DNA from 3 places in the Chryseobacterium geocarposphaerae genome. Region 2 is predicted to be linked to each of the others. Evidence: riboswitches for the same ligand, from Rfam matches in the RefSeq annotation. Region 2 holds a riboswitch; each other region holds the start of a gene.
The links. A riboswitch is a leader RNA that binds a small molecule or an ion and turns the genes downstream of it on or off. The one in region 2 is predicted to bind cobalamin.
Positions count from the first base shown of each region.

Region 1: another riboswitch for cobalamin. It lies ahead of CLV73_RS08390 (TonB-dependent receptor plug domain-containing protein); the one in region 2 lies ahead of metE (5-methyltetrahydropteroyltriglutamate--homocysteine S-methyltransferase).
Region 3: another riboswitch for cobalamin. It lies ahead of CLV73_RS07915 (acyl-CoA thioesterase); the one in region 2 lies ahead of metE (5-methyltetrahydropteroyltriglutamate--homocysteine S-methyltransferase).

Region 1 covers NZ_PGFD01000001.1:1,886,287-1,896,899, reverse strand. Annotated here, with positions in the region: gene CLV73_RS08435 (cystathionine gamma-synthase) at 1-708, shown strand, start outside; gene CLV73_RS08430 (nuclear transport factor 2 family protein) at 809-1,288, shown strand; gene CLV73_RS08425 (GNAT family N-acetyltransferase) at 1,294-1,740, shown strand; gene CLV73_RS08420 (DinB family protein) at 1,811-2,314, shown strand; gene tnpA (IS200/IS605 family transposase) at 2,439-2,864, shown strand; gene CLV73_RS08410 (L-threonylcarbamoyladenylate synthase) at 3,074-3,622, shown strand; gene CLV73_RS08405 (hypothetical protein) at 3,657-4,631, opposite strand; gene CLV73_RS08400 (CCA tRNA nucleotidyltransferase) at 4,764-6,185, shown strand; gene CLV73_RS08395 (hypothetical protein) at 6,337-7,401, opposite strand; gene CLV73_RS08390 (TonB-dependent receptor plug domain-containing protein) at 7,417-9,246, opposite strand; cobalamin riboswitch at 9,277-9,453, opposite strand; gene CLV73_RS18905 (hypothetical protein) at 9,519-9,689, shown strand; gene cdd (cytidine deaminase) at 9,735-10,217, opposite strand; gene namA (NADPH dehydrogenase NamA) at 10,320-10,613, shown strand, end outside.
Region 2 covers NZ_PGFD01000001.1:1,138,468-1,149,080, forward strand. Annotated here, with positions in the region: gene CLV73_RS05090 (dipeptidase) at 1-1,080, opposite strand, end outside; gene CLV73_RS05095 (hypothetical protein) at 1,250-1,522, opposite strand; gene CLV73_RS05100 (class I SAM-dependent methyltransferase) at 1,660-2,808, opposite strand; gene CLV73_RS05105 (GxxExxY protein) at 2,841-3,224, opposite strand; gene CLV73_RS05110 (methylmalonyl-CoA mutase family protein) at 3,288-4,439, opposite strand; gene CLV73_RS05115 (FtsB family cell division protein) at 4,591-4,947, opposite strand; gene udk (uridine kinase) at 4,950-5,564, opposite strand; gene CLV73_RS05125 (Lrp/AsnC family transcriptional regulator) at 5,714-6,175, opposite strand; cobalamin riboswitch at 6,330-6,513, shown strand; gene metE (5-methyltetrahydropteroyltriglutamate--homocysteine S-methyltransferase) at 6,905-9,220, shown strand; gene CLV73_RS05135 (KTSC domain-containing protein) at 9,906-10,352, shown strand; gene CLV73_RS05140 (Cof-type HAD-IIB family hydrolase) at 10,430-10,613, opposite strand, start outside.
Region 3 covers NZ_PGFD01000001.1:1,786,520-1,797,132, forward strand. Annotated here, with positions in the region: gene CLV73_RS07895 (T9SS type A sorting domain-containing protein) at 1-386, opposite strand, end outside; gene CLV73_RS07905 (ATP-binding cassette domain-containing protein) at 865-1,527, shown strand; gene CLV73_RS07910 (hypothetical protein) at 1,561-2,358, shown strand; cobalamin riboswitch at 2,404-2,584, shown strand; gene CLV73_RS07915 (acyl-CoA thioesterase) at 2,701-3,084, shown strand; gene CLV73_RS07920 (HD domain-containing protein) at 3,217-3,807, opposite strand; gene CLV73_RS07925 (PadR family transcriptional regulator) at 4,121-4,450, shown strand; gene CLV73_RS07930 (PspC domain-containing protein) at 4,462-6,183, shown strand; gene CLV73_RS07935 (1-acyl-sn-glycerol-3-phosphate acyltransferase) at 6,499-7,095, shown strand; gene CLV73_RS07940 (PaaI family thioesterase) at 7,141-7,572, shown strand; gene CLV73_RS07945 (hypothetical protein) at 7,686-8,759, shown strand; gene CLV73_RS07950 (RNA polymerase sigma factor) at 8,764-9,858, shown strand; gene CLV73_RS07955 (hypothetical protein) at 9,871-10,613, shown strand, end outside.

The DNA.
Region 1 (10,613 bases), 750 kb from region 2:
AATCCATTGATGAAACTGGTTGATATTAAAGCGGTGGTAGAAGTTGCAAAAGGAAAAGATATTTTAGTTGCGGTTGATAATACCTTTGCAACGCCATATCTTCAGAGGCCGATTGATTTGGGTGCTGATATTGTAATGCATTCTGCAACTAAATATTTAGGAGGTCACTCTGATGTTATTGCAGGAGCTTTGATTGCAAAAGATGCTGAATTGGGAGATAAGCTTCACTTCATCCAATTTGCGAGTGGAGGAATTTTAGGTCCACACGATTCTTATTTGGTATTGAGAGGAATTAAAACATTGGCTTTAAGAGTTCAGAGACATTCTGAAAACGGAATGGCGGTAGCGAAATATTTGGAGTCTCATCCCGCAGTAGACAAAGTAATTTATCCGGGATTGGAATCTCATCCGCAATATGAACTGGCAAAATCTCAGATGAAAGATTTCGGAGGAATGGTTTCTTTCACTTTCAAATCCGGTAAAAAAGAAGATGCAATCAAATTCCTGGAAAAAGTAAAGGTTTTCACTTTAGCAGAATCTCTTGGTGGAGTAGAGTCTTTAGCGAATCATCCCGCTTTGATGACACACGCTTCTATTCCTGCTGAAAAACGTGCTGAATTGGGAATTACGGATGATTTAGTTCGTTTAAGTGTTGGAATTGAAGATGCGGAAGATCTTATTGCAGATTTGGAAAAAGCTTTTTCTTAATTTTTAAAGTAGCACCTTGTCATTCTGAACGTAGTGAAGAATCTATACGTTTACTTCCATCAGAATGACAAGGTATTGAAAATATTTAAAATAAAACATCATGAGAAAGATTCAGATTATATTGTTATTGATTTTAGGTCAGATTGCATACGCTCAGGTAAAAAATTCTGATGAATTGTATAAAACAGCAAAAAAGTTAGATAGTCTGATATTTGATGTCGGATTCAATAGATGTGATCTTTCTCATTATGATGCTATCGTGAGTGATGATCTTGAATTTTACCACGATAAAGGTGGAATCACTGCCGGAAAGGAGGCTTTTATAGCTTCTATTAAGAATAATATATGTGGTGGACCTAACAAGGTAAAACGGGAGCTGGTTCCGAACAGTATGAAAGTGTATCCTTTGTATAGCAATAACACGTTGTATGCTTTTATCCAGGAAGGAGAACATGATTTTGCTGAACTTTATCAGGGAAAATGGAATAAAGGAAGCCGGGCTAAATTTACCATTCTCTGGATTTTGGACGGAAAGAACTGGAAAATGAAACGCGTGCTGAGCTACGATCATCATTTATAATTAATATGAAAAACACCAGAAAAGCTACAATTCAGGATTTGCAACAATTGGCTGAATTGTTTGACCAGTACAGGATTTTTTACCATAAAGATTCGGATATCCCGGCAGCTAAAAATTTTTTAACTGAAAGAATTCAAACCAAAGATTCTGAAATTTTTGTTGCTGAAAGTGAAGGGATGTTAGTTGGCTTTGTCCAGCTATATCCATTGTTTTCATCAACAAGAATGAAACGGTATTGGCTGCTGAATGATTTATATGTCGATGAAAATTATCGTGGCAAAGGCTTTTCAAAAGAATTGATAGACAATGCTAAAGAGCTTGCAAAATTAACTGATGCTGCGGGGATTCTTCTTGAAACAGGAAAAACCAATGATATCGGAAATAAACTATACCCATCTTGCGGATTCGAAATTTATGATGAGGTGAATTTCTACGAATGGACAAATAAGTAATATAAATGTCAAATGTCAATCGTTAATTTTGGCTGCTTATAACTCATAATTAATAACTTATAACTAAAAAATGACTGATTTTCAAAAATACGTACAAAGATATTTAGACAATATTCCATCCGAAGACTGGTTGGGAGAATTAAAAAAATCGGGAGAAAAAACAGTTGAAATTTTTTCAAATCTTACGGAGGAGCAATCGCTTTTTGCTTATGCAGACGGAAAATGGACTCTGAAAGAGTTGCTTTTGCATTTATCAGATACAGAAAGAGTTTTTCAATACAGAATTTTAGCATTCTCAAGAGGTGATAAAAATGAATTACCGGGTTTTGATGAAGAATTGTATGCCGATCAGTCTTTTGCTAATGGAAGAAGCTTGGAGTCTTTACTGGAAGAATATAAAACTGTTAGAAAATCTTCACAAATTTTACTGGAAACATTGGATCCGTCAGTTCTAAATAATATAGGAACGGCTAACGGAAATCAGATTTCCGTAGAAACCATCGGTAAACTGATTATCGGACACAATTACCATCACCTGAATATTATTGAGGAAAGATATTTGCCTAATTTGTGATGCAAAAATTAAACTTAATTTTTATCAATAGGAACGGGCTTTAGCCCGTTTCCAATTTTAATACAATCAATATGGCTTTAGCCAAACTAAGAAAGAATTTTATATTTTTGGCAAAACAACACAAATGCCATTTATTAAAATTTATATTCATGTCGTTTTCTCGACAAAAAATAGAATACCTTATTTCAATACTTCAGAATTAAAAATAAAAGTTTGGAAACATATTAAAGAAAATGCGACTGAAAAAGGAATTTTTCTAGATATTGTTAATGGTTATTCGGATCATTGTCACTGTTTAATTTCTCTCAGCTCAAATCAAAATATTGAAAAAGTTGTTCAATTATTGAAAGGAGAATCTTCGCATTGGATAAATAAAAATCAATTGACGAAAGAAAAATTTGCTTGGCAGGATGAATATTTTGCAGTTTCTGTTTCTGAATCTATGGTTGAATCAGTTAGGCAGTATATTAAAAATCAAGAAACCCATCATAGTAAGAAACCATTTACAGAGGAGTATCAGGAATTTATTGAGAAATATAATTTTAAATAGGTTTTGGCTAAAGCCAAATTTGATTTTATGATTTTTTGTAAAATGGACTAAAGTCCATTCCTATTGAATACATACCATGATTTCAAATGGATTTTGCACAAAGATTTGTAAATTTACGACTGGAAAAATCAAGAAGAAGAAGTTTTAACCTGTTTGTTCAAGATTAAATACATATTGCTGGCTTTAGTCAACTTAAAACTTAATTATTAATGGAAAACATCATAGAAATATTAAGATCCGGTGGAACAATCCTTTACCCAACAGATACAATTTGGGGAATAGGTTGTGATGCCACGAATATAGAAGCGGTCAACAAGATTTTTGACATCAAAAAGCGTGAAAAGAATAAATCCATGATTATTTTGGTGGAATCTGAAAAGAGATTGCAGGAATTGGTAGATGTTCCCGAAATGGCTTGGGAAATTATTGACTTGAGTGAAAAACCGGTAACAATCGTTTATGAAAATCCACGTGGTTTACCTAAGGAATTACTGGCTGAAGATGGAAGCATAGGAATTCGTTTGGTGAAGAATGATTTTTGTAAGAAATTAATTACCAAATTAAATAAACCGTTGGTTTCAACCTCTGCCAACTTCAGTGGTGATAAAAGCCCATTGAAATTTTCAGATATTTCTCCGGAAATCATCAGTCTTGTGGATTATGCGGTGGAAGAAGAAAGAGAGAAAGTTTCAAAATATTCCGGTTCTTCGGTAATAAAAATCTGGAGCGATAATAGGATAAAAGTTTTGAGAGAATAAAAAAAACGCTGTTTAACAGCGTTTTTTTATTGGATTATTTGAAATATTTCTGGTAGATTTCGTCATTTTCTGAATAGAATTTCAGCGCAAATTCCTTGTTATTAGTTACTTTAATATAAGAAAGGTCTGCCGAAGAATTGTCATCATACTGTTTTCCGCTTATAAACTCATCGTTAACGTCCAAAGTGTAGGAAAAGCTATCGGGATCATAGCTAGAATTTCCTTTTATATTCTTTACCGTTTTATTTTTGGGTTTTATGGAAATACTGACTGTATCATCCTTTTGTAGGATAACTTCAGATAGGGTATCAAATTGTACAATATTAATCTGACCGTTTTTTTCGTAACGTACCCTAACTACAGAATCCAGGTTTCCTTTCTCTTTAAGATAAGAAATAATAAATGCCTGATATGCAATTCCGTCGCTTCCAAACCAGCCTACTACGTCATAATAGGGCTTCTCCGCGACTTCAAGCTTTTTATTATAGAAATCTTTAAGAAGGCTGTACATAGGCTCTGTTCGGAAATAAAACCTGTCGATTTCATCTATCCTGTCCTGTGTCTGCAGTGATGCATTTCTGTGAATAATCGGTGTAAGATTTGTACTGTTTTGATCAGATTGTGTTCCTGTTATTTTACTTGTTTTTGGGTCAACCTCATAAACAAAAGTATCGGGACTGTAGCTCACATCTTTTCCCTTGATGATCTGCACTTTGCTGTTTTTTACAGGGATAAAAGAAATTTTTGTATTCCCGTTTTTCAATTTTTCTGCGTAGCAGTCGGAATAGAATTCTATTAAGTGTTCATTTCCTTCGGTGGTATAAAGAACTCTTATTGTAGCATCTGCACGTCTGTCGTTATCATTATGCTCATCAGTAACCATCATTACATTATATTTTACTCCCGAATTGTCGGTAAAATCGATAAAATCTGTATAATGAACATTTTTAGCCTGAGAGGAAAGAATCGAAAAAGAATACAGCAAAATAAGTAAGAATAGTTTTTTCATGGCCTTAGGTATTAGTAATTGTATAAAGTTAAGTAAAATTTATAAACGATTTTGTAATTGCTAAAAGATTAATCTAATTGTTATCTTTGCAAAAAATTTCATTTTAATATCTGAAATCCTATATCCTTAATAATGACAATCAATTTAAATCAAAATCAAAATTTAAAGCTTTTCAAAATAATTTCTGAGGTTGCAGACAGAAATAACCAGTCTGTATATGTTGTTGGAGGTTATGTCCGGGATTTACTGATGAAAAGAAAAGCTTCAACGGATATTGATTTTGTGACAGAACAAAGCGGTATTGAACTCGCTCAGAATGTAGGAAAGGAAATTGATCCTAAAATGAAAGTTTCTGTTTTTAAAACCTACGGAACGGCAATGATCAAATATAAAGATCTTGAGCTGGAATTTGTAGGAGCAAGAAAGGAAAGCTATACTGAAAACAGCCGTAAACCGGAAGTGGAAGGAGGGACTATTGAAGACGATCAGAAGAGAAGAGATTTCACGGTGAACGCAATGGCGATTTCCTTAAATAAAGACAATTTCGGAGCACTGATAGATCCTTTTAACGGAATTAATGATTTAGAAAAAGGGATTTTAAGAACTCCCTTAGAACCTGCTCAAACCTATTCTGATGATCCTTTGAGAATGATGAGGGCGATTCGTTTTGCATCAACATTACAGTTTCATATTGAAGAGAAATCTTTGGAAGCCATTAAGCAGGAAGCAGAAAGGATCAAGATTGTTTCTATGGAAAGAATTATGGTTGAGTTCAACAAAATCATGCTTTCCCAAAAGCCTTCCACTGGATTAAAATTAATGGAGCAAACGGGCTTAATGAAATTAATTATTCCTGAATTGATAGATCTGAAAGGAGTAGAAGAAGTGGAAGGACAGACTCATAAAGATAATTTTTATCATACGTTAGAAGTTGTTGATAACATTTCTGAAAATACAGATAATCTGTGGCTGCGTTGGTCGGCATTGCTTCATGATATAGGAAAAGCTCCGACCAAAAAATTCGTTGAAGGAACAGGCTGGACTTTCCACGGACATGAGTTTTTAGGTTCAAAAATGGTGAAAACGTTATTTCAGAGACTGAAATTGCCTTTAGGACCTGATATGAAGTATGTTCAGAAAATGGTAAAACTATCATCGCGCCCGATCGCATTAATTACAGATGATGCTTCAGATTCTGCCCTGAGAAGATTATTGTTTGATGCCGGAGAAGATCTTGAAGATTTATTCACACTTTGTAAAGCCGATATCACTACAAAAAATTCTAAAAAACAGGAGAAATTCAAGAAAAATTTTGAATATGTTGCGGTGAAGATCAAAGAAGTGGAGGAAAAAGATCAGGTGAGAAATTTCCAGCCGCCTATTTCAGGGGAAGAAATTATGGAAATGTTTAATCTGAAACCCGGTCGCGAAATCGGTATTTTAAAGGAAAAAGTAAAAGAAGCCATTCTTGAAGGCGAAATCGGGAATGACAGTGAAGAGGCCCGCAATTTTGTAATTGCTGAAGCAGAGAAGCTGGGATTGACTTTAGCCTAAAAATAAGTTTTGAAATAAATTATAAAGCAAAGGATTTTATTAATCTGTTACTTTTTTATTATACAAACAAAATCCGGGCGGTTTCGAAGAAACCGCCCGGACAACATAATATAAAAATAAAAAGTTTGTTATTCGCTTAGTGAGCGGAATATTAATTTTTATAGAAACCGTTTGTTCCGATTCCTGTATTAAAAGACTTAATTAGAGATCCGTTACTTGCACTGTAAACATATACTTTGCTGTCTGCTGTGAAACTTGCATCAGAAGTATAAATTCTGCCGTCAATTACATTGAAACCATACAGATAGCCAGGTGCAGTTAAAAGTGGAGCAGTTGGAGCTGTAGTGGAGTTGATGTCCATCGAATAAATTTTGTTGGTACTGTTTACAAAATAGAATTTATTAGATTCTATTTTTAATCTCTGTACTTTAGGAATTCCTGTAAGTGTAGTGGTCGTAAAAGCCCCTGAAGCTGAATTGATTTTATAGATATAAGAATTGGTGTTGTCTGAAGCCAGAGCATAAGCATCACCATTATAAGAAACCAGGTCTCTGATAATTCCGTTGCTTGGTAAGGTAACTGTTTTGTCAACTGTATTTGTAGAAGGCTTTACGATGGTAACAGTATATCCTGTCGGCAATTCATTATAATTGGCATCATAGGTAATTCCGTCTGTTTGTACAACGATATTTCCATTGGCTTCCACTACTTTTTCTGCAGCTCTGCTAAAGCTAATGCTTTTTACAAAAGAATTATTGTCTGTGCTGTAAACATTCAGTTTAATAGAATTGCTAAAGTTGTTGTTGGTAACATAATACTGATTTCCCGAAAAAGCAATATATCTTGCGCCATCCAGATTAGATGTTACGGTTGCCTGTTTTTTGAAAGTATATCTGTTAACGATATCTATTTTATTCGGAACGTTTGATACCAAATAAGCGTAATCTCCGTTGAAGCCTATTGTCTGTAAAACATTTCCTAAAACCTCTCCGTTATTGTTAGCAGAATAAATTTTATTTCCTACAGTGGACAGGTCATTACTTGTAAAAGAAACTTCGGCAGTCGGAGTAGTGAAGCCTCCTTCATTACTGATGAAGATTCCTTCCTGATAAGCGCCTTTTGGTTGTGTTTCGATAATCTCATCATCACTGCTACAAGCTATGTTGAAAAGAAATGTTGATACTAAAGCCAGAGGTAAAATTTTTCTGATATTCATTATATAATTATTTATTTAAAAATTAATAGTAAGGTTAATGCTGTAATGTCTTTGTGGCATATAATAATATGCGGTCGATTGATAAACCTGATTGAAAATATTATTCACTTTAAATCCTAAAGTGTAGTTCTTCAAAACTGTTCCGGAAACTCCTGCATTCATCACAAAATAAGGATCAATAGCGGCGCTTCTTTTTTCATCGGTATCTGTATAGGTAAGTCCGTTGAACATTCCCTGAACATATACTCTTAAGAATTGATACTGATAATCAATATTTCCAAAGAATTTATGAAGCGGAACATACATTTGCTGTTTATGCGTTTCCATATTGACGGACTTGCTGTAAGAATATCCCAGGTTTCCTTTCAGGGCATGATTGCCAAACTTTTTCGCATATTCAATCTGAGATTCCAGACCATAAGATTCCACTTCATCGGTATTCACAGGAGAATGATTTCCCAGTGAAGACGGAAGCCACTGTATCATATCGTAGATTTTCATATAGTACGGAGTTACAGATAATTTTATATCTGAAATTTTAAACTGATTTCTTAATTCAAACTGATAAGACGTTTCAGGCTTCAAATTTTCATTTCCTCCGGGGTACCAGTACAAATCATTAAATGTTGGATATCTGAAATTTCTGGAGATATTAAGGCTGGTCTCATACCATTTCAGAGCCTTCCAGTTTCCTGAAAGAGAAAATAAAACAGGTGAACTAATGTTTTCAACAAAATCTTTTTTTATTCCACCTTCAAAACGAAGATCTTTAGTAGCAAAATAACGGACTAACCCTGAAACGGAGCCGATATTTCTGCTGACTTTTTTGATCCCTGACTGATAGCCTTCACCGTCATTTACCTGAAACTCTGTGATGAGATTTAAGTTCCATTTGGATGAAAGAAAATAATTAAGATCATTTTTTAAGATATAATTTTTTCCTGTTCCGCCACTGGATTTTGGTTGGTCGATATTATTGAAATATTGAAAGTTTTCCTCTGTATAAGCCGCTTTAAAGGCATTGGTAAATCTGGAAGTATTCCAGTCCCAGGCAATCAGGCTTCGGATATTTTGAGTCTCATATTTTGTTTTGGTCTGAATATCTGCAAAAAAAACAGGGTAGTGCTGATTTCCGTTAAAAAACTCCGAGATCCAGGAAATTTGATGATGAGGTGCAATTTTATAAGCAACGGCAATATTGATATTTGAGTTATTATATTGTCCGTTTCTGTTCCTGTAATTTACTTCTTCAACTTCATAATCATTTTGGCTGATTGAATAATTTCCGGAAACTTTAAAGCTTAATTTATCATTACTAAAAGAAACCCTTGCAAAGTTATTATACGTATCAAAAGATCCTGCTTCAGAAAATAATGAGGCATGAATCCCTTTATTAAAATCCAAAATGTTGTTTAAGTGTATGCTTCCTCCAATGGCACCGCTTCCATATATTACACTTCCGCCGCCTGCCTTAATATCCATTTGTTCAAACCCGGATAAAGAAATATTGTTGATATCTCCTTGTCCTAAAAACATAGAGTTTATGTTGATTCCGTTCCATACAAAAGCAGTCTGTTGCGCTGTTGTTCCCCTGAATGAAGGCGAAGAAACCGCACCTCGGCCATTTTCTTTAATATAAACGGGAGACTGAAAACGTAATGTTTCGGAAAGATTGGTAGAATTTTTTTCGACGTCTTCAGCTTTAAGGGTATTGACTTTATGGAAAAGTTTTACCTTATTCATCTGGCTGTCGAAGACATAAATAGTATCAATCGTTTTCTCTTGTGCAAAAAGAAAACAACCGTAAGACGCAAAAAGCAGTACTAAAGATCTTTTAATATCCATTTTCTTTTACTTTTCCTCCGAAAGCAATGTTTATTTGATTATATTTTGGCAGGTCTCCTGACTTTCGCTTTCTACACCTTCCCGTTTTCACAGTGGTTTCTCGTAGAAATTTTCTAATGCGATCTACAGTTGCGGGGACAGTTTAGGATTTTCACCCAATTCCCTTTTCATTCCAAATAATTGGAAACCAAAATTTTTGCAAAGATAAACTTATTCATCAAAAATGCAAAAAAGATGAAAAGCTATAAAAATCGAAGATAAAAATATTCACAATGAATTCCCCTCCTTTGGAGAGGTGGCGAAAATTCAAAGAATTTTCGACGGGGTGGTTCTGTAGTACGGGTTTTTCTTTTCATAGTCACAATTTCCTAGCCCTGATTGCAGTGGAAATCCTTTTTGAAAAAAAAGATTGTAACGGAAAGCAGGAAATAGCTCCAAATTAGAAGTAATGTGAAGGAATTAGCTGTTCAAAAAAATGTTTAAAAGGCCTATAAATAAGTTCCGTCAAAAGAAAAAGGAAGAAGATCTTTTATAGAATGTACTTTGATGGTTTCTTCGTTTAAATTGGCAAAATAAAGTTCAATATTTTCATTTTGCTTGGTTTCATATTCTATGATACTTTGTCGGCATGATCCGCAAGGTGGAATAGGTGGGTTGTTTTCAGAAAATTCTTTAGGACCTCCTACAATAAAGATTTTTTTAATTTTTTCATTAGGAAAATTTGCGGCAACCCAGTAAAGCGTTGTTCTTTCCGCACAAAGCCCCGAAGGAAACGCTGCGTTTTCCTGATTGCTTCCCGAAAAGATATCTCCATTCTCCAAAAGTATGGCACATCCCACAAAAAAATCCGAATAAGGAGCATAAGCTTTCTCTCTTGCCGACTTGGCTTTTTCAAAAAGCGCCTGTTCGATTTCACTCAGCTCATTGCTGTTTTTGAAATGCTCATAACCAATATGTATATCTTTTCTCATGTCTTCTTTAAAAAAGGGGGATAAAATTAATCCTTTTTCGTAACGTAGGCAATACATTTTTACTAGACTAAATTTGTAATTTTAAAACTTAAAAAATAAACAATGTTATATTCACCAATACAATTTAGAAATGTGGAATTGAAGAATCGTTGGGTAATGTCTCCAATGTGTATGTATTCTTGCGAAAACGGATTGGCTAATGATTTTCATTTTGTGCATTACGGAAGTCGTGCACAAGGAGGAACAGGACTTATTATGGTGGAAGCAACCGGAGTAGAACCTCGGGGAAGAATTACGAATCACTGTATGGGAATCTGGAATGATGAGCAGGCCGAAAAACTTCAGAAAATCGTTGATTTTGTGCATCAGAATTCTGAAAGTAAAATAGGAATCCAG
Region 2 (10,613 bases):
CTTTACATTATCCGGAGCGATTTTTTCAAAATATTTTGTGAATTTTTCAGTAATCTCTTCCGGAGTCTGATACGGCACCAAACGCATAGATATTTTTGCAGAAGCTTTAGATGGAATTACCGTTTTAGCTCCTTCTCCTGTATAGCCACCCCAAATACCATTACAGTCTAAAGTTGGACGGATAGACGTTCTTTCAAGCGTCGTATAACCTTTTTCACCTTCCACTCCATTTAGTCCGATAGATTGTTTGAATTCTTCAGGATTATCCTTCAGTTTATTCATATCTGCTCTGTCAGCATCGGAAACCGTTTCTACATTATCATAGAATCCGTCGATAGTAATATGACCATCTTCATCAATCAGCTTAGCAATCATTCTTGAAAGCACATGAATAGGATTTGGAACCGCTCCTCCATAAAGTCCTGAGTGTAAATCTCTGTTGGGACCCTCAATTTCAACTTCTACATAGCTTAGTCCTCTTAATCCCGTTGTTACAGTAGGTTGTTCGTTACTGTAAATATGAGTATCCGAAATTAAAATACAGTCACAAGATAATTTCTCTTTATTTTCATTAACAAAATCTCCTAAACTTACAGAACCCACTTCTTCTTCTCCTTCCAAAATAAATTTAACATTACAAGGCAGAGCATTCGTTTTCATCATTGCTTCAAAAGCTTTCAAATGCATGAAGAACTGCCCCTTATCGTCCGCAGATCCTCTGGCAAAGATAGCTCCTTCAGGGTGAAGTGGAGTTTTTTCAATATACGGTTCAAAAGGTGGTCTTGTCCATAATTCTAACGGATCTGCCGGCTGAACATCATAATGCCCATACACCAAAACTGTTGGTAAATCTTCATTTAAAAATTTTTCACCGAAAACAATAGGATATCCCTTTGTCTGGCAAACTTCTACATTGTCCGCTCCTGCATTTTTAAGATGTGTTGCCACTACCTCTGCACATTTTAAAACGTCATCTTTATACGCGGGATCTGCAGAAATAGAAGGGATTCTCAATAATTCAAATAATTCATCTACGAAACGTTGTTTGTTTTCGTTGATGTAATTTAATGTCTCTTGCATTGTAAAATAATATTTTGTTAAAAGTAAAAAATTTGCCCCGCAGGAACAAACAAAAACATATAATTTTCCTCATGTTTGTTGCAATCAGAAAATTAAATCTTTACCAATTTTAATCCAAAAAAAAATGTCTTACATTCCTGCAAGACATTTTTTTATATTGTTCTACTAATTAGTGTTCAGCTTTTGGAGCCTGAGTTTCTGCTGGTTTTGCAGGAGTAGCTGCACTGTCGGTTTTCGGAGCTTCTGCTTCATGCTTTTCCGCAGCTGCTTCTTCTGTATGAGCCGCAGCAGCTTGATGACCGTGACCTTCTCCTTGTGGATCATCAGAATATCTTTCAACTCCTTCTTCAAGTTTCAGTGTATTCTTATTTCCACCAGCTGCTACTTTTTTACAGCTTACAGCAACAGTTGCAATAGCTAAACATATAACTAATTTTTTCATATGCAAAATTTATTTTTTTAAAGGTATATGGAATCGTATTATTTTCAGCTGGCAATAATTGTTTTAACAGCAGCGATTACCTACTTAAATTTTTAATTGCCCAAAATTAAGAAATCCTACATTTTTCGGCAACATTTTTATACTGATTTTAGTATTATTTTTCCTTTTTTGGATTGTGTAAAAATAAGATAGTGATCTCCCCCATCTTTTAATCCATATTTTTTCTTGATTTCTTCCGGTTTTAAAGGATAATTCTTTGATATAATATTAAACTGACTTTTCTTTTTAATCTGTTTACTATCAATTATTTCAGCCTCTAAAATTCTTCCGGGGAAATCTTCCACCTTTTCATTTGAAGTATAAAGATGTGTATTCGGATGAAGCTTTTTTACTTTAAAGTTTTCTGAAATCAAATTAAATACTCCCGCCTTTAAAATTGAGTTATTGGGAATATAGATAAACTTTTCAGGCTCAGCATATTCTGAATGAGCATTTTCTTCTTCTCCGAATTTATAGTTGAAAGTAGATTCTTCACTTTCTAAATTCACGCAATTACAGATAATCTCTTCTGATTCTTTGCTTGATAAAAAGACAACGATCTCTTTTACATCATTTTTCCATGCAATAATATCAATCCTTGAAATATTCTGCAGAACAGAGACAAGGTATTTCAAATCGATAAGCGGAGATAATTTTATAACTACTTCATCAGAAATCGAAAGTAATTTCTTCTGAATTTGAAGAATGTCCGGTGACAAATCTTCTAATAAGAATACTTTGTTCTTATTATTATCTCTTCGGGCCGGATCCATATATATTACATCAAAATTTTCTTCATTTTCATTAAGAAAATCTTCCAGTTTTTGATTGATAAATCTTGCTTTTCTACCTAAAACAGTCCAGTTATTTTCAACAATTGCTAAAAGTTCGGCATTTTGTTCAACGAGCGTAACCTCATCAAAATTTTTAGATAAATAATAGGCATCAATCCCAAAACCACTTGTAAGGTCAATAAACTTTTTACCTTTTAAAATTTCAGATTTGTAGACTGCTGTTTTTTCTGAAGAAGCCTGTTCCAGATTAAGTTGTGGCGGAAAAATAATTCCTTCTTTTAATAAAAACGGAAACTTTTTCTCCGCCACCTGCTTTCCTTTGATCTGCTGAACGATTTCTTGCATCGAAACCTCTGAAAACGGAGATTTTTTCAATAATAAGGAATGTAAATCTGTAGTTAGATTTGCATTGATGTATTTTTGGACATCAGAGTATAATAATTTATTTCCCACAGATTTCGCAAATATCACAGATTTTAAACATTTTAATCAATAATTCCGTTTATTTTTCTAATTATATTTTTGTCAATATAATCTGTATTAAAATTGACTAGTATTCCTAATTTAAAATCCGTCAACTTTAAATAGGTTAATAATTGTTTATGATGAACATTACTAATTTCTGGAATTGATTTTATTTCGATAATTACTTTATTTTCTACAATAATATCAGCAATAAAACTTGTATCTATCACAATCCCTTTATATTCAATTGGAATATGAACCTGGGTTTTCACACTTAAACCATTACTTTCTAACTCATGAACCAATACCTTTTCATAAACTTTTTCTAATAAACCAGGCCCAAGTTCGTTGTAAACAGAAAATATAGATTTTCTGATATAAAAACTAATTTCATTTTCATTCATTTGTAGAAAATTTATTTAGCTAAGCTAAAATCTGTGCTATTTGTGAAATCTGTGGGAACAAAATTACTCAAACATTTCAGCCCAACGAACAGCTTTAATACTTGTTTCGTTATATAATTCCTCAACTGTCTTTTTAACCTCTAATTTCGGGTATAAATTGACTCCAATCAGTTTTATTTTACCTTCTTCTACCCATCTTTGTTCTTCCACAGCATGATTATAGATCTTCTTTTGAATGATACCTTGTTTTAAAAGCTCCAAATAACCTCCTGCCTCTTCAATTTCTACAAATAAAGCCCATGACTTTTCAGCGATTTGCTGTGTAATATCTTCCACGTAATAACTTCCGTTTGCGGCATCTTCAAAGACATTGATGATACTTTCGTAAGCTAAAACAATTTGTTGTTTGAAAGAAATTTCTTCTGAATTTTCCGTACTTCGGTCAACCAGATAATTATTGCTGAAAACTGCATCTGCTCCACCGATCATTGCAGAAGCCAATTCCAGCGTAGAACGGATCAGGTTATTTTCATTATCCGAAACTGCTTTATTTCTCAAAGAAGTTTCTGCGAAAATGTAAGGAATTTCGTCCAAGCCATATTCTTTTGACAACTGATTGAAAACCATTTTAAAAGCTCTCAGTTTTGCCATTTCAAAGAAATAATTTCCTCCTGTAGCGATTCTGAAAATCAGTTTATTTAGGATTTCAGGTCCATATACTTCAACCAGTTCCTTTGTCTTTGCCAAAGCAATCCCCAATTGCTGATAAATTGCTGCTCCGGCATTTTGATGAAGAGAAATATCTACACAAATATTTCTTTTAAATTCTTTTGCCAACAATTCTTTTACCAGCTGATCATTAATCACAGCTTCTTTTTCATCAAATACATCAATTAAAGAAAAATACTGATCTTCTTCTTTTGGACTGATATGTCCCGCCAAATCAACATTATTAACAAAAATTGTTTTCTGTTCCAGATTTTCTACATTTTGATCCAAAATAAAGGCAAAAACATCTTCCTCTAGACTTTCGTGGTACCTTGCCACCAAATGAGTACTTTCTTCTATTTTTGGCAGGTTTACCAACGGTTTTTGTACCGAATCATAGTAAGGTTTCACTTGGATCCCTTCCAAATTGTCCTTGGTAAGAACGGAATAAATATCTTCTGTTTTAAGCTGTTTTTTTACTAGATTTTCCCAGGTTGTATTTGACATTGGTTATGGATTATTTTGTGAATTGTCAATCATCAATTTTGTTTTACGAGTGAATTATGAATTGACACATTCTGACATTCTTTTTATTAGATTTTTAGATTGAAAAATTGACAAGCAAAGCGAATTGTTCATTCACCATTCACTTCTTAAATTATTTTTTCGCAATATTCGTACTATCTACGACCAAAATAAAGATCTCTTCATTCGGTTTTTTCATAAAATAATTTTCTCTTGCGTATTTTTCTTTTTCAGATTTATTATTCATCAGTTTTTTATAAAACGCGTCATTTTTTTCGTATTCGGTTTTATAATATTGAAGCTGGTCTTCGTATTTGTTAATTTCCCCATTCAGTTCATTAATTACCAAAAACGAAGTTTTATCAAAGAAAATCATCCACACCAGAAACAAACAAATGGTAAGCGTATATTTATTCAAAACATATTTTTGAATAAGCTTAAAAGTTTCAGACTTAGGCTGGATGTCTTTAATAAGTTTGTTTTCTTTCATTTCTAATGTTTTCTCAACGAATTTTTAATAACAGTAGTTAAAAAATCAATCGCCACGGAATTTTGCTTCATATTCGGGATAATAAGATCTGCTTCATTTTTTGAAGGCTCAATAAATTCCTGGTGCATCGGTTTCAATGTTGTCTGATAACGGTGCAGTACTTCATTCAGGTCTCTTCCTCTTTCCTGAGTATCTCTCCTGATCCTTCTGATCAGTCTTTCATCAGAATCTGCATGAACAAATACTTTTAAATCAAATTCTTTTAGTAATTCTTTGTTCGTAAGTACCAAAATTCCTTCTACAACCAATACATTTTTAGGCTCTACAGTCACATGATCTCCGGTTCTTCCGTGTGTTACAAAACTATAGATTGGCTGTTCGATCGGCTCATTGTTTTTTAAAGCTTTCACATGTTTTATCAACAAATCAAAATCGATGGATTTAGGATGATCATAATTTAAAGCTTCTCTTTCCGTTAATGTAAGATTATGATTATCATGATAGTAATTATCCTGTGAAAGGATATTCATTCCTTCGATATCAAGCTGCTGAATGATCTTATCAACAACCGTAGTTTTGCCGGATCCTGTACCTCCTGCAATTCCTATTACAAGCATTCTTTTTTTGTTTCTTTATAGTTTTTACAAATATACTATTTTAGATGAATGCAAATAAAATAAATGAGAATCTAAAATTTCAAACAGATGAAAACTAATGCATAATTTTAAAGTTATCAGATATTAATAAGAATTAGCAATATTCAAAATTAAATATTCACCCCATGAATATTTTTCACCTCTGCCATCACAAACGTACTGTGTGTACTTCCGATAGAATCTACAGAGCCTAATTTATTAAAAACAAAATCCTGATAGTGCTTCATATCTCTTACCTGAACTTTCAGTAAAAAATCAAAATCTCCGGAAATATTATAGCATTCTGCGACTTCATCAATCTGTAAAATATCTTCAACAAATCGATTTCCGACAGAACGATCATGGATTTTCAGTTTTACCTGACAAAAAACGGTAAAACCACGATTCAATTTTTCCGCTTCCAGAATGGCAGCATAATGTTTAATATATCCTTCCTGCTCCAGTCTTTTCATCCGTTCAAAAACAGGGGAAGCAGATAGGTTTACTTCTTTCGCGAGCTCTTTTACGGTTAGTTTTGCATTTTTTTGAAGGATTCTCAGCAGTTGAAGATCCTTTTCATCCAGTCTTTCCACAGAATAATATTCTTTTTGGGGGTTCAATTCTCAAATTTACAGAATAATAATCTTTCAAATATACATAAATCGAAATAAAAATCTTATTTTAATCAATATATCCAATCAATATACTTTAATCAATATCTTTGAATCCTATTTTGTTCTTTAATATACTTCATCAAACGGAAAAGGTTTTACTTAAGGTAAATTAATAGGGAATCGTGTGAAAATCACGAGCTGTCGCGCAACTGTAAGTAACACATCAAAGTTTTTGTCCACGCATATCCACTGTGTAAACGGGAAGGATGACAATAACCGTTATAAGTCAGGAGACCTGCCTGTTCCGAATTGACAATGCTCTCGCGGTTGGAGTTTTTGGTTAGACAGATGATATTTTGGAAACGTATTGGGTTTAAAATTTTGATTTTTTAAACGCAAAGATTTTTTATGATGACTTCTTATTTTTTAAGGAGCAAAGAATTGCGACTTCTTCGCTGATGAAGCGTATGGATAAAACGTCCGCTCTTACAATCAATGAAATTGATTCTACTCTGCTCACTTAAGACGTCAAGAAAATTTAATTAAAACTTTGCATCAAAAAATAAAAATCTTATAATTCTTTTCATTAAAAAGAAAAATACGTCTTCACTATATCTTACCAATTCCCCAAAACTTTTCCCTGCAATAGCATTATGAAGCATCCGAAGAACTTTTAAAATCATTGTCTAATTTAAAAGTTGTAAGAAAATGCAAACACATCTTCTTGGCTATCCGCGTATTGGTAGCAACAGAGAACTCAAAAAAGCCTGTGAACAATATTGGGCAGGTAAAATCAATTTAGACGACCTTCTAGAGGTTGGAAAAACCATTACTCAAAGTAATTGGAAACTTCAGCAGGAAGCGGGAATTGACCTTATCCCATGTAATGATTTTTCGTATTACGATCAGGTTTTGGATATGACCTTAACGGTTGGAGCCATTCCTGAACGTTATCAGGAAATTGCTTTAAAAAAGCCCGAACTGGACGTTTATTTTGCAATGGCAAGAGGTTTCCAGAAAGACGGCTTAGATATTACCGCAATGGAAATGACGAAATGGTTTGATACGAATTATCATTATATCGTCCCTGAATTTCAGAAAAACCAGGAATTTAAATTATTCTCCAATAAAATCATCGAAGAATTCATTCGTGCGAAACAGACCGGATTCAATGCAAAACCTGTTATTATTGGTTTATTAACGTATTTACTGCTTGGAAAAGAGAAAGAAGAAGGTTTTGATAAGTTGGATTTAGCTCAAAACTTACTTCCTGTTTATATTCAGATCTTAAAGGAGCTGGAGGGTCACGGTGCGGAATACATTCAGTTTGATGAGCCATTTTTAGCATTAGATTTAACTGAAAAAGCAAAAGAAGTCTATCAGTTTGTGTATGCTGAAATCAAAAAACAGTTCCCTAAGCTTACATTTATTGTCGCAACTTATTTTGACGGCTTAAAAGACAATCTTTCACTCGCCACTTCCCTACCTGTCGATGTTTTACACATTGACCTGGTTCGTTGTCCAGAACAATTGGATGAAGTTTTGAATAATATTCCCAATACTTTAAGCCTTTCTTTGGGTGTTGTAGACGGCAGAAACATCTGGAAAAATGATTTTCAGCATTCTTTACAGTTCATTAAAAAAGCTGTTCAAAAAATTGGTTCGGAAAGGGTTTTCATCGCCCCGTCCTGTTCTTTGTTACACTCTCCTTTCGATCTGGATTCAGAGAAAAATGAAGAAACTTTATCTCCCGAAATCAAACAATGGATGGCTTTTGCGAAACAGAAAGTGTATGAAGTTGTCAATTTAAAGAAATTGGCTTCAGAAAACCCGGATTACAATACGTTGCAGATTTTAGCAGAAAATAAAAAAGCGATTGAAAACCGTAAAACATCTCCATTAATTCACAATCAAAAAGTAAAAGACCGTATTGATGTTACTACTGAAAGTGATGCCCGAAGAAACAATCCATTTAATGTTAGAAAAGAAGTACAACAGGAAGTACTGCAGCTTCCTTTATTTCCAACAACTACCATCGGTTCATTTCCACAGACAAAAGAGGTGAGAAACTGGCGTGCCAAATTCAAGAAAGGGGAACTGAATGCCGAACAATATGATATTTTGCTAAAACAGGAAACCGAAAGAACGATTCGTTGGCAGGAAGAAATCGGAATCGATGTGCTTGTTCACGGGGAATTCGAAAGAAACGATATGGTGGAATATTTCGGGGAACAATTGGCTGGGTTTGCGTTTACACAAAACGGTTGGGTTCAAAGTTATGGAAGCCGTTGTGTGAAACCTCCGGTGATTTTCGGAGATGTATACAGACCGAATCCAATGACTGTTTATTGGTCGGAATATGCTCAATCTTTAACTAAAAAATGGGTAAAAGGAATGCTAACTGGACCTGTAACGATTCTTCAATGGTCTTTTGTACGTGATGACCAACCTCGTTCACTGACCTGCAAACAGATCGCTTTAGCAATTCGAGATGAAGTCAATGATCTGGAAAAAGCAGGAATCAGGATTATCCAGATTGATGAACCTGCGATTCGTGAAGGACTTCCATTAAGAACATCCGACTGGCAGAATTATCTGAAATGGGCAGTTGAAGCGTTCAGAATTTCAGCAAGCGGCGTGGAAGATGCAACACAAATTCATACCCATATGTGTTATTCTGAATTTAATGATATTATCCAAAATATTGCTGATATGGATGCCGATGTGATTACGATAGAATGTTCCAGAAGCCAGATGGAATTATTAAATGCTTTTGCAGATTTCAAATATCCTAATGAAATCGGACCGGGAGTTTATGATATTCACTCACCAAGAGTTCCGTCTAAAGAGGAAATGGTTGAACTGTTGAAAAAAGCACAAACTGTTATTCCTGTGCAACAACTTTGGGTTAATCCTGATTGCGGCTTGAAAACCCGTCATTGGGATGAAACAGAAAAGGCTTTGATTGCGATGGTGGAGGCTTCTAGGGAAGCTAGTAAGGAGTTTGCTTTGGAGACGTTTTGATTTTTTTATTGATATTTATTTTTCAGGAGCCTTTTGGGCTCCTGTTCTAGTAATTTTTACTATATTCGAAAAACTTCAAACTTTCTTAATTACAATAGAATGAGACTTTTATTCTTGTTTCTTTTAATATCAACATCATTATCTGCACAATTAAATAATGATTTAAAAAATCAAATAAAGTTTAAAAGCTATAGGTATTTGGATAGTATTGATGTTTATTCTAAAAAATACCCAATAAACTTATTGAAGGTTCTGGATCAATTAGAAATAAAAACAATAAAACTATTGGTTCAATAGGATTCTCCATTGAAATCACCTCAAATAAAAACAATAAAATAGTTCGCGTTTTAAAATCTGAATCAACTCATTACGAAAAGTATGATGGAAAGCCTCAAAAAAGCATTATTACTGAAATTACAATATATTTTGATAATTTTCAAATTCCTTATTTAGCGAAATATATATCCAAAATATATATTTCTGGATCACTGGTAACAAGTAAAAATAAACTCTTTAATCTAAAAGAAGATAATTCAGAAAGTTCAGAGTTTAAAAGCATTGAAGCATTATTAGAAGATACAAAAAAACATATTAAATAAAATTGTTTTACATTAATAATGAATAACTTATAGAATTTCCAATTAATTTCCTTAATTTTGCACCCCGAAAATAAGGGATAGAAGATATGAAAAAAATTGGCGAGCACAGAAAACTTTTGGGAGTTGATCAGAATGTAACTTTAAAAGAGCTGAAAACCATCTACAGAAATGCGATGAAAGATACGCATCCTGATAAATTCATCAACGATGAAGCCGGACAACTGGAAGCTGAGGAAAAAAGTAAATCTGTGATTGAAGCTTACCATTTTTTAGTAAGTATCAATCCGGAAACGCAGGAAAAATACAAAGAAGAATATACAGAAACGATTACCAAATCCAATATCCAGGATTTTTATCTGGAAAAATCGATTCTTACCGTTCTTCACCTGAATGGAGTGTCATACGAATACATGGGTGTTCCGAAAAACACCTATATTAAGATGATCAATTCAGATTCACCAAGCCGTTTTGCAAGAAGACATATCTATGGAAATTTTGTTTTCAGAAAAGCGGGTGAAGTTATGCAGGACTAATTCTGAACAATCAACAGTATAGAATGAAAAACCGTACCTCAATGAGATACGGTTTTTCTTTATCTTTTTTAGAACGTTTACATTCCGTTCAGATACGTTTTTATGGTTTCTAATACTCCAAACCGGTCGTTGGAACAGGCTTCAAACCTGGCTACTTCTTTTACCGAAGGATGGGCATTTTCCATAGCGTAGGAATAATGAGCATTCTTAAGCATTTCAATATCGTTCAGATAGTCACCGAAAGCCATTGTCTGCTCCGGA
Region 3 (10,613 bases), 650 kb from region 2:
GAATAAACACTTCCGTGATATCCGGTGACATCACCGTCATTTGAGTCTGTTCTTCCGGCAACAATATAACCTCCATCTGAAGACTGCTGTATAGAATAAGGATAATCATAACCACTTCCCCCTAATGATTTCTGCCACTGAATATTTCCACTGTTATCCAATTTCACTACCCAATAATCACCTCCTCCGTGATTTCCTGTCACATTACCGTCCGTTGAAGGAGAATAGCCCGCTACAACAGAGCCTCCATCTGTAGTTTGACATACTGAAGTTCCCTGATCCCAATTGCTTCCTCCAAGGGTTTTCTGCCATTGAATAGCAGGAGCTGTTTGCGCTGTTATTACAAGTGAAAGCATGAATGCCAAAAGTGAAAATATATTTTTCATTGTTTATGAGTTATGAAAAGTAATTTAGAGAACTTACTTTTCTTCATGATTAATTATGGTCAAAAATAAGTTTTTTACAACAAAATAAATAATTTGAAACGGATGAGAATCAGAGTTTGAAAAATTTAAGTAAATAGTTTCAAAGCAAAAAGTATTGTTTCTATGAAATATCTAATTTATATATTTGAATGATAAAAATCAAAAATGGTCAAAAGTCTAAAGATTTTATGGATTTTCTATTTTAAATTGTTAATTCCTGCTGTCCTATTTTCTTTGCTCATAAATACACAGCTTGGTTTCACGGCCGGTAATTTCGGATTATGCTTTCTTCTCTTTTTACCGGCGTTCCATTTTTTGATATATGAATTAAGGTTAAAAGATGAATATTACTTTTATGCTAATTTCGGATTCTCAAGATTATTGCTTTGGGGGATTACAGTTATAGTAAGTCTAATTATAAATATAGGTTGCCAATTTTATGAGTAAACTACATATAGACAGTCTGATAAAATCTTTTAACGGAAAGACAATCTTAAGAGACATTTATCTTGGTTGTGAAACAGGGAAAATCGCAGGAATTTTAGGAAGAAATGGCTCCGGGAAATCTACTTTACTCAAAATAATTTTCGGAACAATGAAAGGAGATCATCAATATATAAGAGTTGATGATAAAGTTCTCCAAAATCAGTGGGACAGAAAAAATAAGATTGCCTATTTGCCACAACATTTTTTCCTTCCAAAAGGTATTAATATTAAAAATTTGATTCCAATTTTCTGCAATAAAGAAAACTCAGAAAAGCTAACTGAGTTGGATTTAATAAAACCCTTATTGAATGAGACTTCAAGAAATCTTTCCGGAGGTGAGAAGAAAATTGTTGAAGCCTTACTGATTATTTTCTCCGAGTCAAAATTCATTTTACTGGATGAGCCCTTCAACGGACTTTCTCCGAAAATGACAAGCGAAGTGCAAAAACTCATCAAAGAGCAATCCAAAGAGAAAGGAATAATCATTTCAGATCACCGATATCAGGAAGTATTGGATATTTCGGATGAAATTTATCTGCTTTCCGATTCTCATTTAAAATCCATTAAAGATTTAAAAGAATTGCAACGCTATAATTATCTCCCGAAAAACATTTAATTTATATATTTGAACTATCAAAAAATTTTCAAGATGATTTCTCTGAACAAAGCATTTTATATATCTATTTTCAGTCTTTTTTCTTTGGCTTCTGTAAAGGCTCAGAATAAAGTTCCTTTCGGAGTGGTAAAAGCAGAAGAAGGCTATGCAATGGTGCGTGTTCATAAAGATGATTATCGGAAAATCGTTGATAAAATCCGTATGAAAACCGGTGATGTGTTTGTCTATGTAAAACCTGCTCCGGGAGAAACAGAATGGATCTGGATCAAATATCCTGAAAAAGATGATACAGACAAACCTTTCGTAAGATACGACAGCATTACCAAGGAAGGGATGGTAAATAAAAACCGTATTGTTTTTGTAGACCAGTTACCTAAATTTACCCCTTCTAAATCTAAAAACGGGAAATCTTTAATTTTCACAGACGATACCAATCCTAAAATACCCGGAAACCAAAGAACCAAAGTTATTATTGACATTTACCCTTCTTATGCTCACATTAAGAAACAGGAAAAAGATGCTGAAGGAAATATCATTAAAATTGACAAACAGAAAACCTGGGGAATCGGTAAAGAGCTTCCAGAAGGAATGACTGAAATAAAGTCTATCCGTGTACAGCAACCGGGAAGAGGCTCCGTTTTTGTAAGGGATGCCATAAAAAACCTGTTTCAGCCTACGATGGATTTTGATAATGTAGGAGTCACCGCTTTAGATCAGGATCATATCTTCTTATATATGATTAATGGTTCCGGAGAAAACCGTTATGTCACCTTCTGGTCTATCAAACAGGGAGCGGCAATTAGTCAGATTATTTACAAAAACCCGGAATAATCTCTTAATTATTCTTATTTTTGCCTTCGAAAAAGTTTAACGACTTTATTCATCATAGAAATTGGTTCTGCTTAGCTGCTGATTAATAGGGAATCGTGTGAAAATCACGAACTGTCGCGCAACTGTAAGTAACTGAAGTCTTTATAAAATATTCCACTGTGCTACCGCATGGGAAGGAAATAGAGATGTTACAAGTCAGGAGACCTGCCTTTTTCTTTAAACAAAAAACTTTCGCGATCTGAAGTTTATTGATCTGATGGATTTTAACAGGTATATTTTATGTCCCTGCTATTCTTCTGTTATTTTAATCTATTTCATTTCGCCTTAATTTAATAATGAAATATGACTACAGAAGAAAGAATTGAAGCATCAGAAACCCGAATTTTCAAAGCAGTTTTCCCTAACACAACCAATCATTACGATACGCTTTTCGGAGGTACAGCGATGCAGCTCATGGATGAAGTGGCTTTTATTGCAGCTACACGATTTGCAAGAAAACGTGTGGTAACGGTAAGCAGTGATAAAATTGATTTTAAAAGATCTATTCCCGCAGGAACGATCGTAGAACTAATCGGAAAAGTTTCCCATGTCGGAAAAACAAGTATGAAAGTCAATGTTGAAATCTATACGGAACAGATGTATTCCTATGAAAGAGAAAGAGCTATTGTAGGGGATTTTACTTTTGTAGCCATAGATGAATTTAAGAAACCAATCTCAATATTATAAAAAAGGTTGCGGCGACCTGCGGTCGCCGCAACCCTATATTTTCAGCATGTTTATTATGAGTTTCGGCGGGCAAAGCCCGCCGAAACTTTTTATTTACCTTCCTTCATTGTGGACTAAAACTTATTTTACAAATTACCTCAACACCTTTTCAGATTCAAGGCTAAGGTTCAATAAATGATGGAAAGCCTCTCCCATTTCATCGGAAGCTCTTACGATGGCATTCTCCAACATATTTCTGATTTGTTTTTCCGTTACTCCGGCTTCTGTCCAGCTTTTTCCCGAAGTATGGGAATTCAGGATGAAAGGCATGATTCTGTCGATGGCACAAGCAAAAATGGCATCCGGAGTTTTTTCTTCCTCAAATTCAAGCCACAAATTAAAGAATTCCGTACGCAAAGGTTCATCTAAAATCCCGAAGATCTTTTGGGCAGAAAGTTTTTCTCTTTCAAATTTCCCTACCATAGCAGCTTCATCAAATAAAAATGTATCTCCTGCTTCAATCTCTACCAGATCATGAATGGAAAGCATTCTTATTACTCTCAATAAATCAATATCTGCCCTGTTTTTCGCGTAAGGAAAAAGAATCTGAGCTAAAATAATTATTTGCCAGGAATGTTCTGCCGTATTTTCTCTTCTGGTATCATCCGCATTATAGTTTCTTCTTTGTACATTTTTCAGGGCATCTACCGCCAGGATAAAATCAATCTCCTTCTGTATTTTCATTCTTTATTGTTATTTACATGATCATATTTTGAATTCATTTATAAAATGTCGATCAAAATTTCTGACCTAAAAATACGAAAATTTAAAATTTTTGGAAAATTTTAAGGCTTAAATAAAACTAAGATGAAAATCAACAAAAATTTATTTTACTGATTATCAATATTTTAAATAATAAAATTAAAAAATTACACTACTTTGTATTGCATAATACCATTTTATTTACATATCTTTGTAATGTAAAATCGAAATAGGATCAACTAGCTAGGTTCCGAACTTCGAAAATTATATAACTAATTAACAAAACTTATTAAAGATGAATACTGAAAATACCAAAGCGCAAATGCGAAAAGGAATTCTGGAATTCTGTATTTTAAGTCTCATCAATCATCGTGAAATGTATGTTTCCGACCTAATAGATGAACTGAAAAAAGGAAAACTGGATGTAGTAGAAGGAACACTCTACCCTCTTTTAACAAGATTAAAAAACGGCGAGTTCCTTTCATACAGATGGGAAGAATCTACAGGAGGACCTCCGAGAAAATATTACCAGATCACCGAAAAAGGTAAATTATTTTTAGATGAACTTCAAAATACCTGGAACGAACTAACAGATTCCGTAAACCAAATCACTCAAAAAAATTAAAAAACAAAGCTATGAACAAGACACTCTCAATAGGACTCGCAGGTTTTTCTTTTACCATAGAAGAACACGCATATATAAAGCTTAGCGATTACCTGAATGCACTGAGAAGCTCGCTGGATGCTTCGGAAGCTGATGAGGTAATGCATGACATAGAAATCAGAATGGTAGAAATCTTCAGAGATTCTTTAGGAAAACGTGAAGTAATTAATGATACTGATGTAGAAAAAGTAATTGCTCAGATCGGATCTCCAGAAAAAATCGAAGAACAGGAAGAAGCTTATTATTCTGAAAAAAACACAAAAAAAACATACTCTTCAGGAACTGAATATACGGATAAAAAACAATTGTTCCGTGACCCTGAAAGACAAAAAATAGCAGGTGTTTGTGCAGGTTTGGCTCATTATGTAGGAATGGACATTACAGCAATGAGAGCGATCTGGTTAGGGATTTTCATCTTAGGGATTTTCACAGCAGCCGTTTCATCAACCCTTGTTTTCCTACTTTACGTAATCCTTTGGGCGGTATTACCAAAAGCAGAGACAGCAGCAGATTTCCTGAAAATGAAGGGAAAGCCTATGAACTTCGACAATCTTAAGAATGAGTCTAATAAATTGGTACAATTTGCCAACGAATCTACTCAGAGGGTCGGAGAAATCTATAACGAGAACAAACCTTATATCAATAACGCAGGAAGTGGACTTTGGAATGTATTCCGTTATATCTTAGGTGGAATCTTCGCATTCATGTCCTTATCTTGTTTAATCGGAGTATTTGTAGTATTCGGCTTCATGGGAGCAGACAGCGACTTCCCTCCTGTCAGCGAAATGAATTTCTATTTTGACAATGACAGTATGAAATACATCATCATGGCATTGATCACCTTAGGAAGCTTGATTCCTGCAATGATCTTCGGATTATTAAGCATTAAATTAATTTCTCCTAAAACGAAATTAAGAAACACGGGATGGGTAATCGGAGCATTATTCCTTGCATTGATCTCTTTAGGCACTTATTTCGGAGTTAGCATGGCAAGACAGGAAATGTTCCTGAAAGGTCATAAGGAAGACACGGAAGAAGTTGCTATCAACACACAATCTGACAGTATTTATGTAGATGTAAAGCAAGTGACTATTCCTCAAAATTTCAAAGGGTACGATAACGATCTTTATTCCGATAAAATCTCTGTATTCAAAAAAGACTGGATCCATGTGGATGTAACAAGAAAAGCAGATATCAAAACTCCATATTTGATTATTAAAAAAGAAGCTAAAGGATATAATCTTCCATTAAATGTAAGTGTTCCGGTAGAGGTGATCAATAACAGAATCGTTCTTCCCAACTTTGTAAAATATCCTTATGAACACAGATTCAGAGATTACAGCATCGATTATGAATTGGTAGTTCCTTTGAAGACCATTGTACTTCCTGCAAAACATGATCTTATCAACTTTGATGGAGACTTAAATGCAGACGGAATCAATGATAACGATCAGGAAAAAGACGAAGACGGAAACATCAAGATTGAAAAAAACAAGATTACTGTAAACGGCTCTACCATTGAATATAATTCTGATGATGAAGACAGCATCATTGTAAACGGTAAAAAAGTGCCGAGCAACCAGGCTGACAAAGTAATTGATTCTATGAAAAACAGCATCAAGAAGATGAAAGGAGGTAATCTGGACATCAAAGTAAACGAAGGTAAAAACGAAATTTCCATCCAAACTAAATAATTAACTGCAGAGAGTGGCAGAAGGTGTGAATGAATAACACAACCGTTTGAAATTCACACTCTTCTTCTCTCACAGAAAATAAAAAATATAAATATTTAGTTCTCTATGTAAATAAAAATCTTTACATTTGTATAACAAAAAATCATAACCAAAAACACTCAATAAAATATCAATAATCATGGTACAACTGGCACTAGAAATTGTAATGAAAATCGTTGATTTAATCAGCAGTTTATTTTAAGAGCGATAATATTTCAATATATTTGTAAAGTATAACCACTTTGGTTATACTTTTTTGTTTTTAATTCAAACGATATGAGAAAGCTGATTGGCAAACTGATGTTAAAACTAATGGGTTGGAAAGTTGTCTTACAAGGCGATGTAAACAGCCTGAACAGATGTATTCTGGTGGTTGCGCCCCATACCCACAATATGGAATATATCCTGGGAAATCTTGCCTATTGGTCATTGGAAAAGCCTTTAAAAGTAATCATTAAAGATGCTCATACAAAAGCTTGGTATGGCGGATTGGTAAAGGGACTGGGAGGAATTGGTATTGACAGAAGCCAAAAGAATGACCTGATAAATTTCGTGGCCAAACAATTTGCAAAAGAGGACTTCAGTCTGGTAATCACCCCGGAAGGTACAAGAAGCTGGGTTCCAAAATGGAGAAAAGGCTTCTATCATATGGCTTTGGCAGCAAAAGTCCCTATCGTTTTAGCAGCAGGAGATTTTAAAAGAAAAATAATTTATCTGGGTTACACGATTCCTTACGAGAGAATTGCTTCAACATCTTTTACTGATATTATGGAAGAAATCCAGAATTATTATATTAAAAATGATATAGTGCCGAAAATTCCAGCCAACTGGAATCCGAATATTATGGGGAATGATACCGATGCTAAAAGTTAGAAGCAAAATTATTTACTTATTACAACAAAAAGCTATACTCTCGCAATGTATAAAGATAAAACTAAAGAAGAAATATTAGCATTCATCAATAACTGGGGAGGCGAAACATTTGCCAAAACGCTCGAAATAAAATTCACCGATATTGATCTTGAAAATGAAACATTAACGGCAATCATGCCTGTTTTGCCAAGAATACATCAGCCTTTCGGAATTATGCATGGCGGAGCAAGCTGTGTGCTGGCTGAGACAATGGGTTCAAGCCTGTCGAATATCTTCATTGACGGAGAAAAATATTACGGCGTAGGTACCAATATTAATACCAATCATTTAAGAAGTAAAAAAGACGGTATCGTAACAGCTGTTGCCCGCTTTATTCGAAAAGGAAGAACAATGCATGTTTCTGAAATTGAAATTCGTGATGAAAAAGGCCAATTGGTAAGCCACACTACAATGACGAATAATATTATCAACAGATAAGAAATTTCAAACAAAATACATAAAGACTCAAAATATTGAGTCTTTTTTTATATACTTGCTGCAACCTTTTTATTTTTTTGCATCTTATATATAGAAATTAAAAATCTATTTATATGAAAAAACTATTATCCCCTTTTCTTGTCTTTGCTCTATGCATTTTTAATTCTTGTACCAATAACGCAAGTACAATGAATGACGAAGTTGCCAAAACACTTACACCATCTTATGATGTATATGTCGCAGGTAAAGAAAACAACAAGGCCAGTTATTGGAAAAACACTTTAAAAACAGAACTTACGAATGGAGAAGATATAACGCCTTTAGAAATAATCGTTCAAAGCAATAATGTGTATGTAACAGGAACTAAAGGCCCAACCCCAACTTCACTTAAGCCTATTCATTTTTTTTGGAAGAACGGAACAAGATATGAAATCAAACAGTACCTTAATCTTCCGAGCACTGGGCTAAGTGATATTACAGCCTTTACAGTCTATGAAGGCAATGTTTATTTTGCAGGTTATGTAGAAAACCCTAACGCAGTAAACCCATTGGAGAAATATGAGCTTTGCTACTGGAAAAACGATTCTAAGAACATTCTCTATAAAAGTCAGTATATCCCTTCCGCAGAAGGCATTACTGCTGCAAATTCAGTTACAGGTACAGAGGTTTATGTATCGGCTAGAATTACCGATAATAATCAAAATACAGACAGAGGATATTTTAAAAATTTAACTTTCAATTCTTTAGGACAATCCAATAATGTATATAACTTTGCAAAAAATAACAACGGACTTCATCTTTTATATCTTAAAAACGGCGTCCAATATTACTCCAAAAACATTTTCACCAATTCAGATATATATATTGGAAATAATATAAACCCAGTAGGGGCTCTTGGTCATTTAGTAACCGATAAAGCATCGAACGATTTCTACACTTATGAATTAGGAAATAATTATTACAAAAACAATACTTTAATTTCTACCAATTTTTCATCTCTAACTAATATTCAAAATATGTTTGTGCTCAATAATAATATTTATATGATTAAATATAGTATTTCTAATGGCACTTATACCGGAAAAGTATTTGTAAACGGAGTGGAAGCCCAAACGATTACGAGTACACAAAACAGTTCACAAAACTTCACTGGGACCTTCAATGCAGTGTACGTTGTAGAAAATTAAATGAATGGCAAAAATAAAAACTGACTGGCAAAAAATCTATCTCGACTATTCCCCAAAACTTTTGGGGATTTGTCGCAGATATATCCAGGATATTTACATTGCGGAAGATATCATACAGGATAGCTTCATTACTGCCATGCAGAAAGACCATCAGCTTCATGATGAAAAAGCTCTTTTTGGCTGGTTAAAAAAAATTGTGGTCAACAATTCTTTACAATACCTAAGAAAATTCAGCAAAGATAATTTTGTGAATACCGAAGCTTTAGAAATTCCAGATACATACTCAGAAATGGAACATCATTCCCGGGAAGAGAAAAACATCTTTATTTATGATTTCTCGAATGAAGAATTATTGTCATCTATAGACAATCTTCCACCTCACCATAAATCTGTTTTCAATTTATACTTTATTGAAAACCATTCCCATGCAGAAATTGCCGGTTTATTAGGGATTACGATAAACACTTCGAAGTCTCATCTTTTGCGGGCGAAAAAATCCATTCAAACGTATTTACTCAACAATATAATCAATCACAATACTCCTAAAAATAAAACAGCACAACTGCTTGTTATTTTCGGATTGGGAGGACTATTGTGGGCACAAACCTTTAGAAGTAAATTTTCAGATTTTCAAATTGCAACCTCTAAAAAATTAGAAATTCCTGAAAATATCACAATCAAAACCTCTACATTTCATCCTTATCGATCAAGCCTGAAAAAGAAAGTAATCATCGCTTCAACCTGCATAATCATTATTCTTTCTTCTCTATTTTTATTTAATACAAAAAGTCATTTCTTTCTCCAGAATCAATCGATTACTCAGGATTCAATACTGGAAAAGAATAACGAAACATCCGGAAGCCAGTATTCAAAAGAAAAATCCGTTTCCGAAAGAAATGTATCAATAAATACAGTCAATCCATCCATAAAAATGAAACAGGATACATCAGAAAGCCTTGATAGTACTGAGAAAAAAAGCATTAAAAACAAAGGAAAAACACAAAAAATACTTCTTAAAGACACCGTAAAAGAAACTTCCCAAAAAGTGATTGTTGTGAAAAAAATCATCAAAAGAGATACTATATTTGTAGAAAGATAAACTTATCGAGCCATGTTTTTAAAAAAGACTATTTTCCTCTTTTCTCTCATCATAATCAACTTTTCATGGGCACAAAAAAAGAAAAAAATAGATACGGTATATGTTTATGAAAAAGTGATTGTACACGATACGGTTTATCTGGAAAAACCTTTACGGCTAAAATCAGCCAATCTGGTTATAGCTCCGTTAACGATTTCTCAAAAGGAAATAAAAGACATATACCAGGAAAATATCAACAAACAAAAGTCTGAGAAAAAGATCAAACGTAAAGTCTTCAATGCATTCCAATATGGTGTGGAAGCCGGGATAGGATTTAAAAACTCGGACTGGACAGCATTTATATCCAAAAATAAACAACAGTTCGGCGAAAATTTAGGGCTCTGGATTTCCAAAAACTTATTCGCCTCTCCTTTATCTCTGATACTTTCTGCAAATGTTTATCATTGGAACTCCTCTTTTGATCTGGATGCCAATAAAGAAGATACTATTCTCAATGGATTTTATTTTACGACAGACCAACAGCCTTTATTATTTCAAAGATTCAACAATAAACATTTTGAATACGCTTTACGGTTAAAAATTGCCTATGAATGGAAAAATATCCGCCCATTTGCCGGTATTTTAGTCAATCATAATGTATACAAGATGCAGTTTCTGGTTCCTGAAAATAATGTTTTGAATTCATTGGAAGACTTTAAAAGTCAGCAAACCAACATTGGATTTTCATTCGGACTACAATACAGGGTTTTAAAACA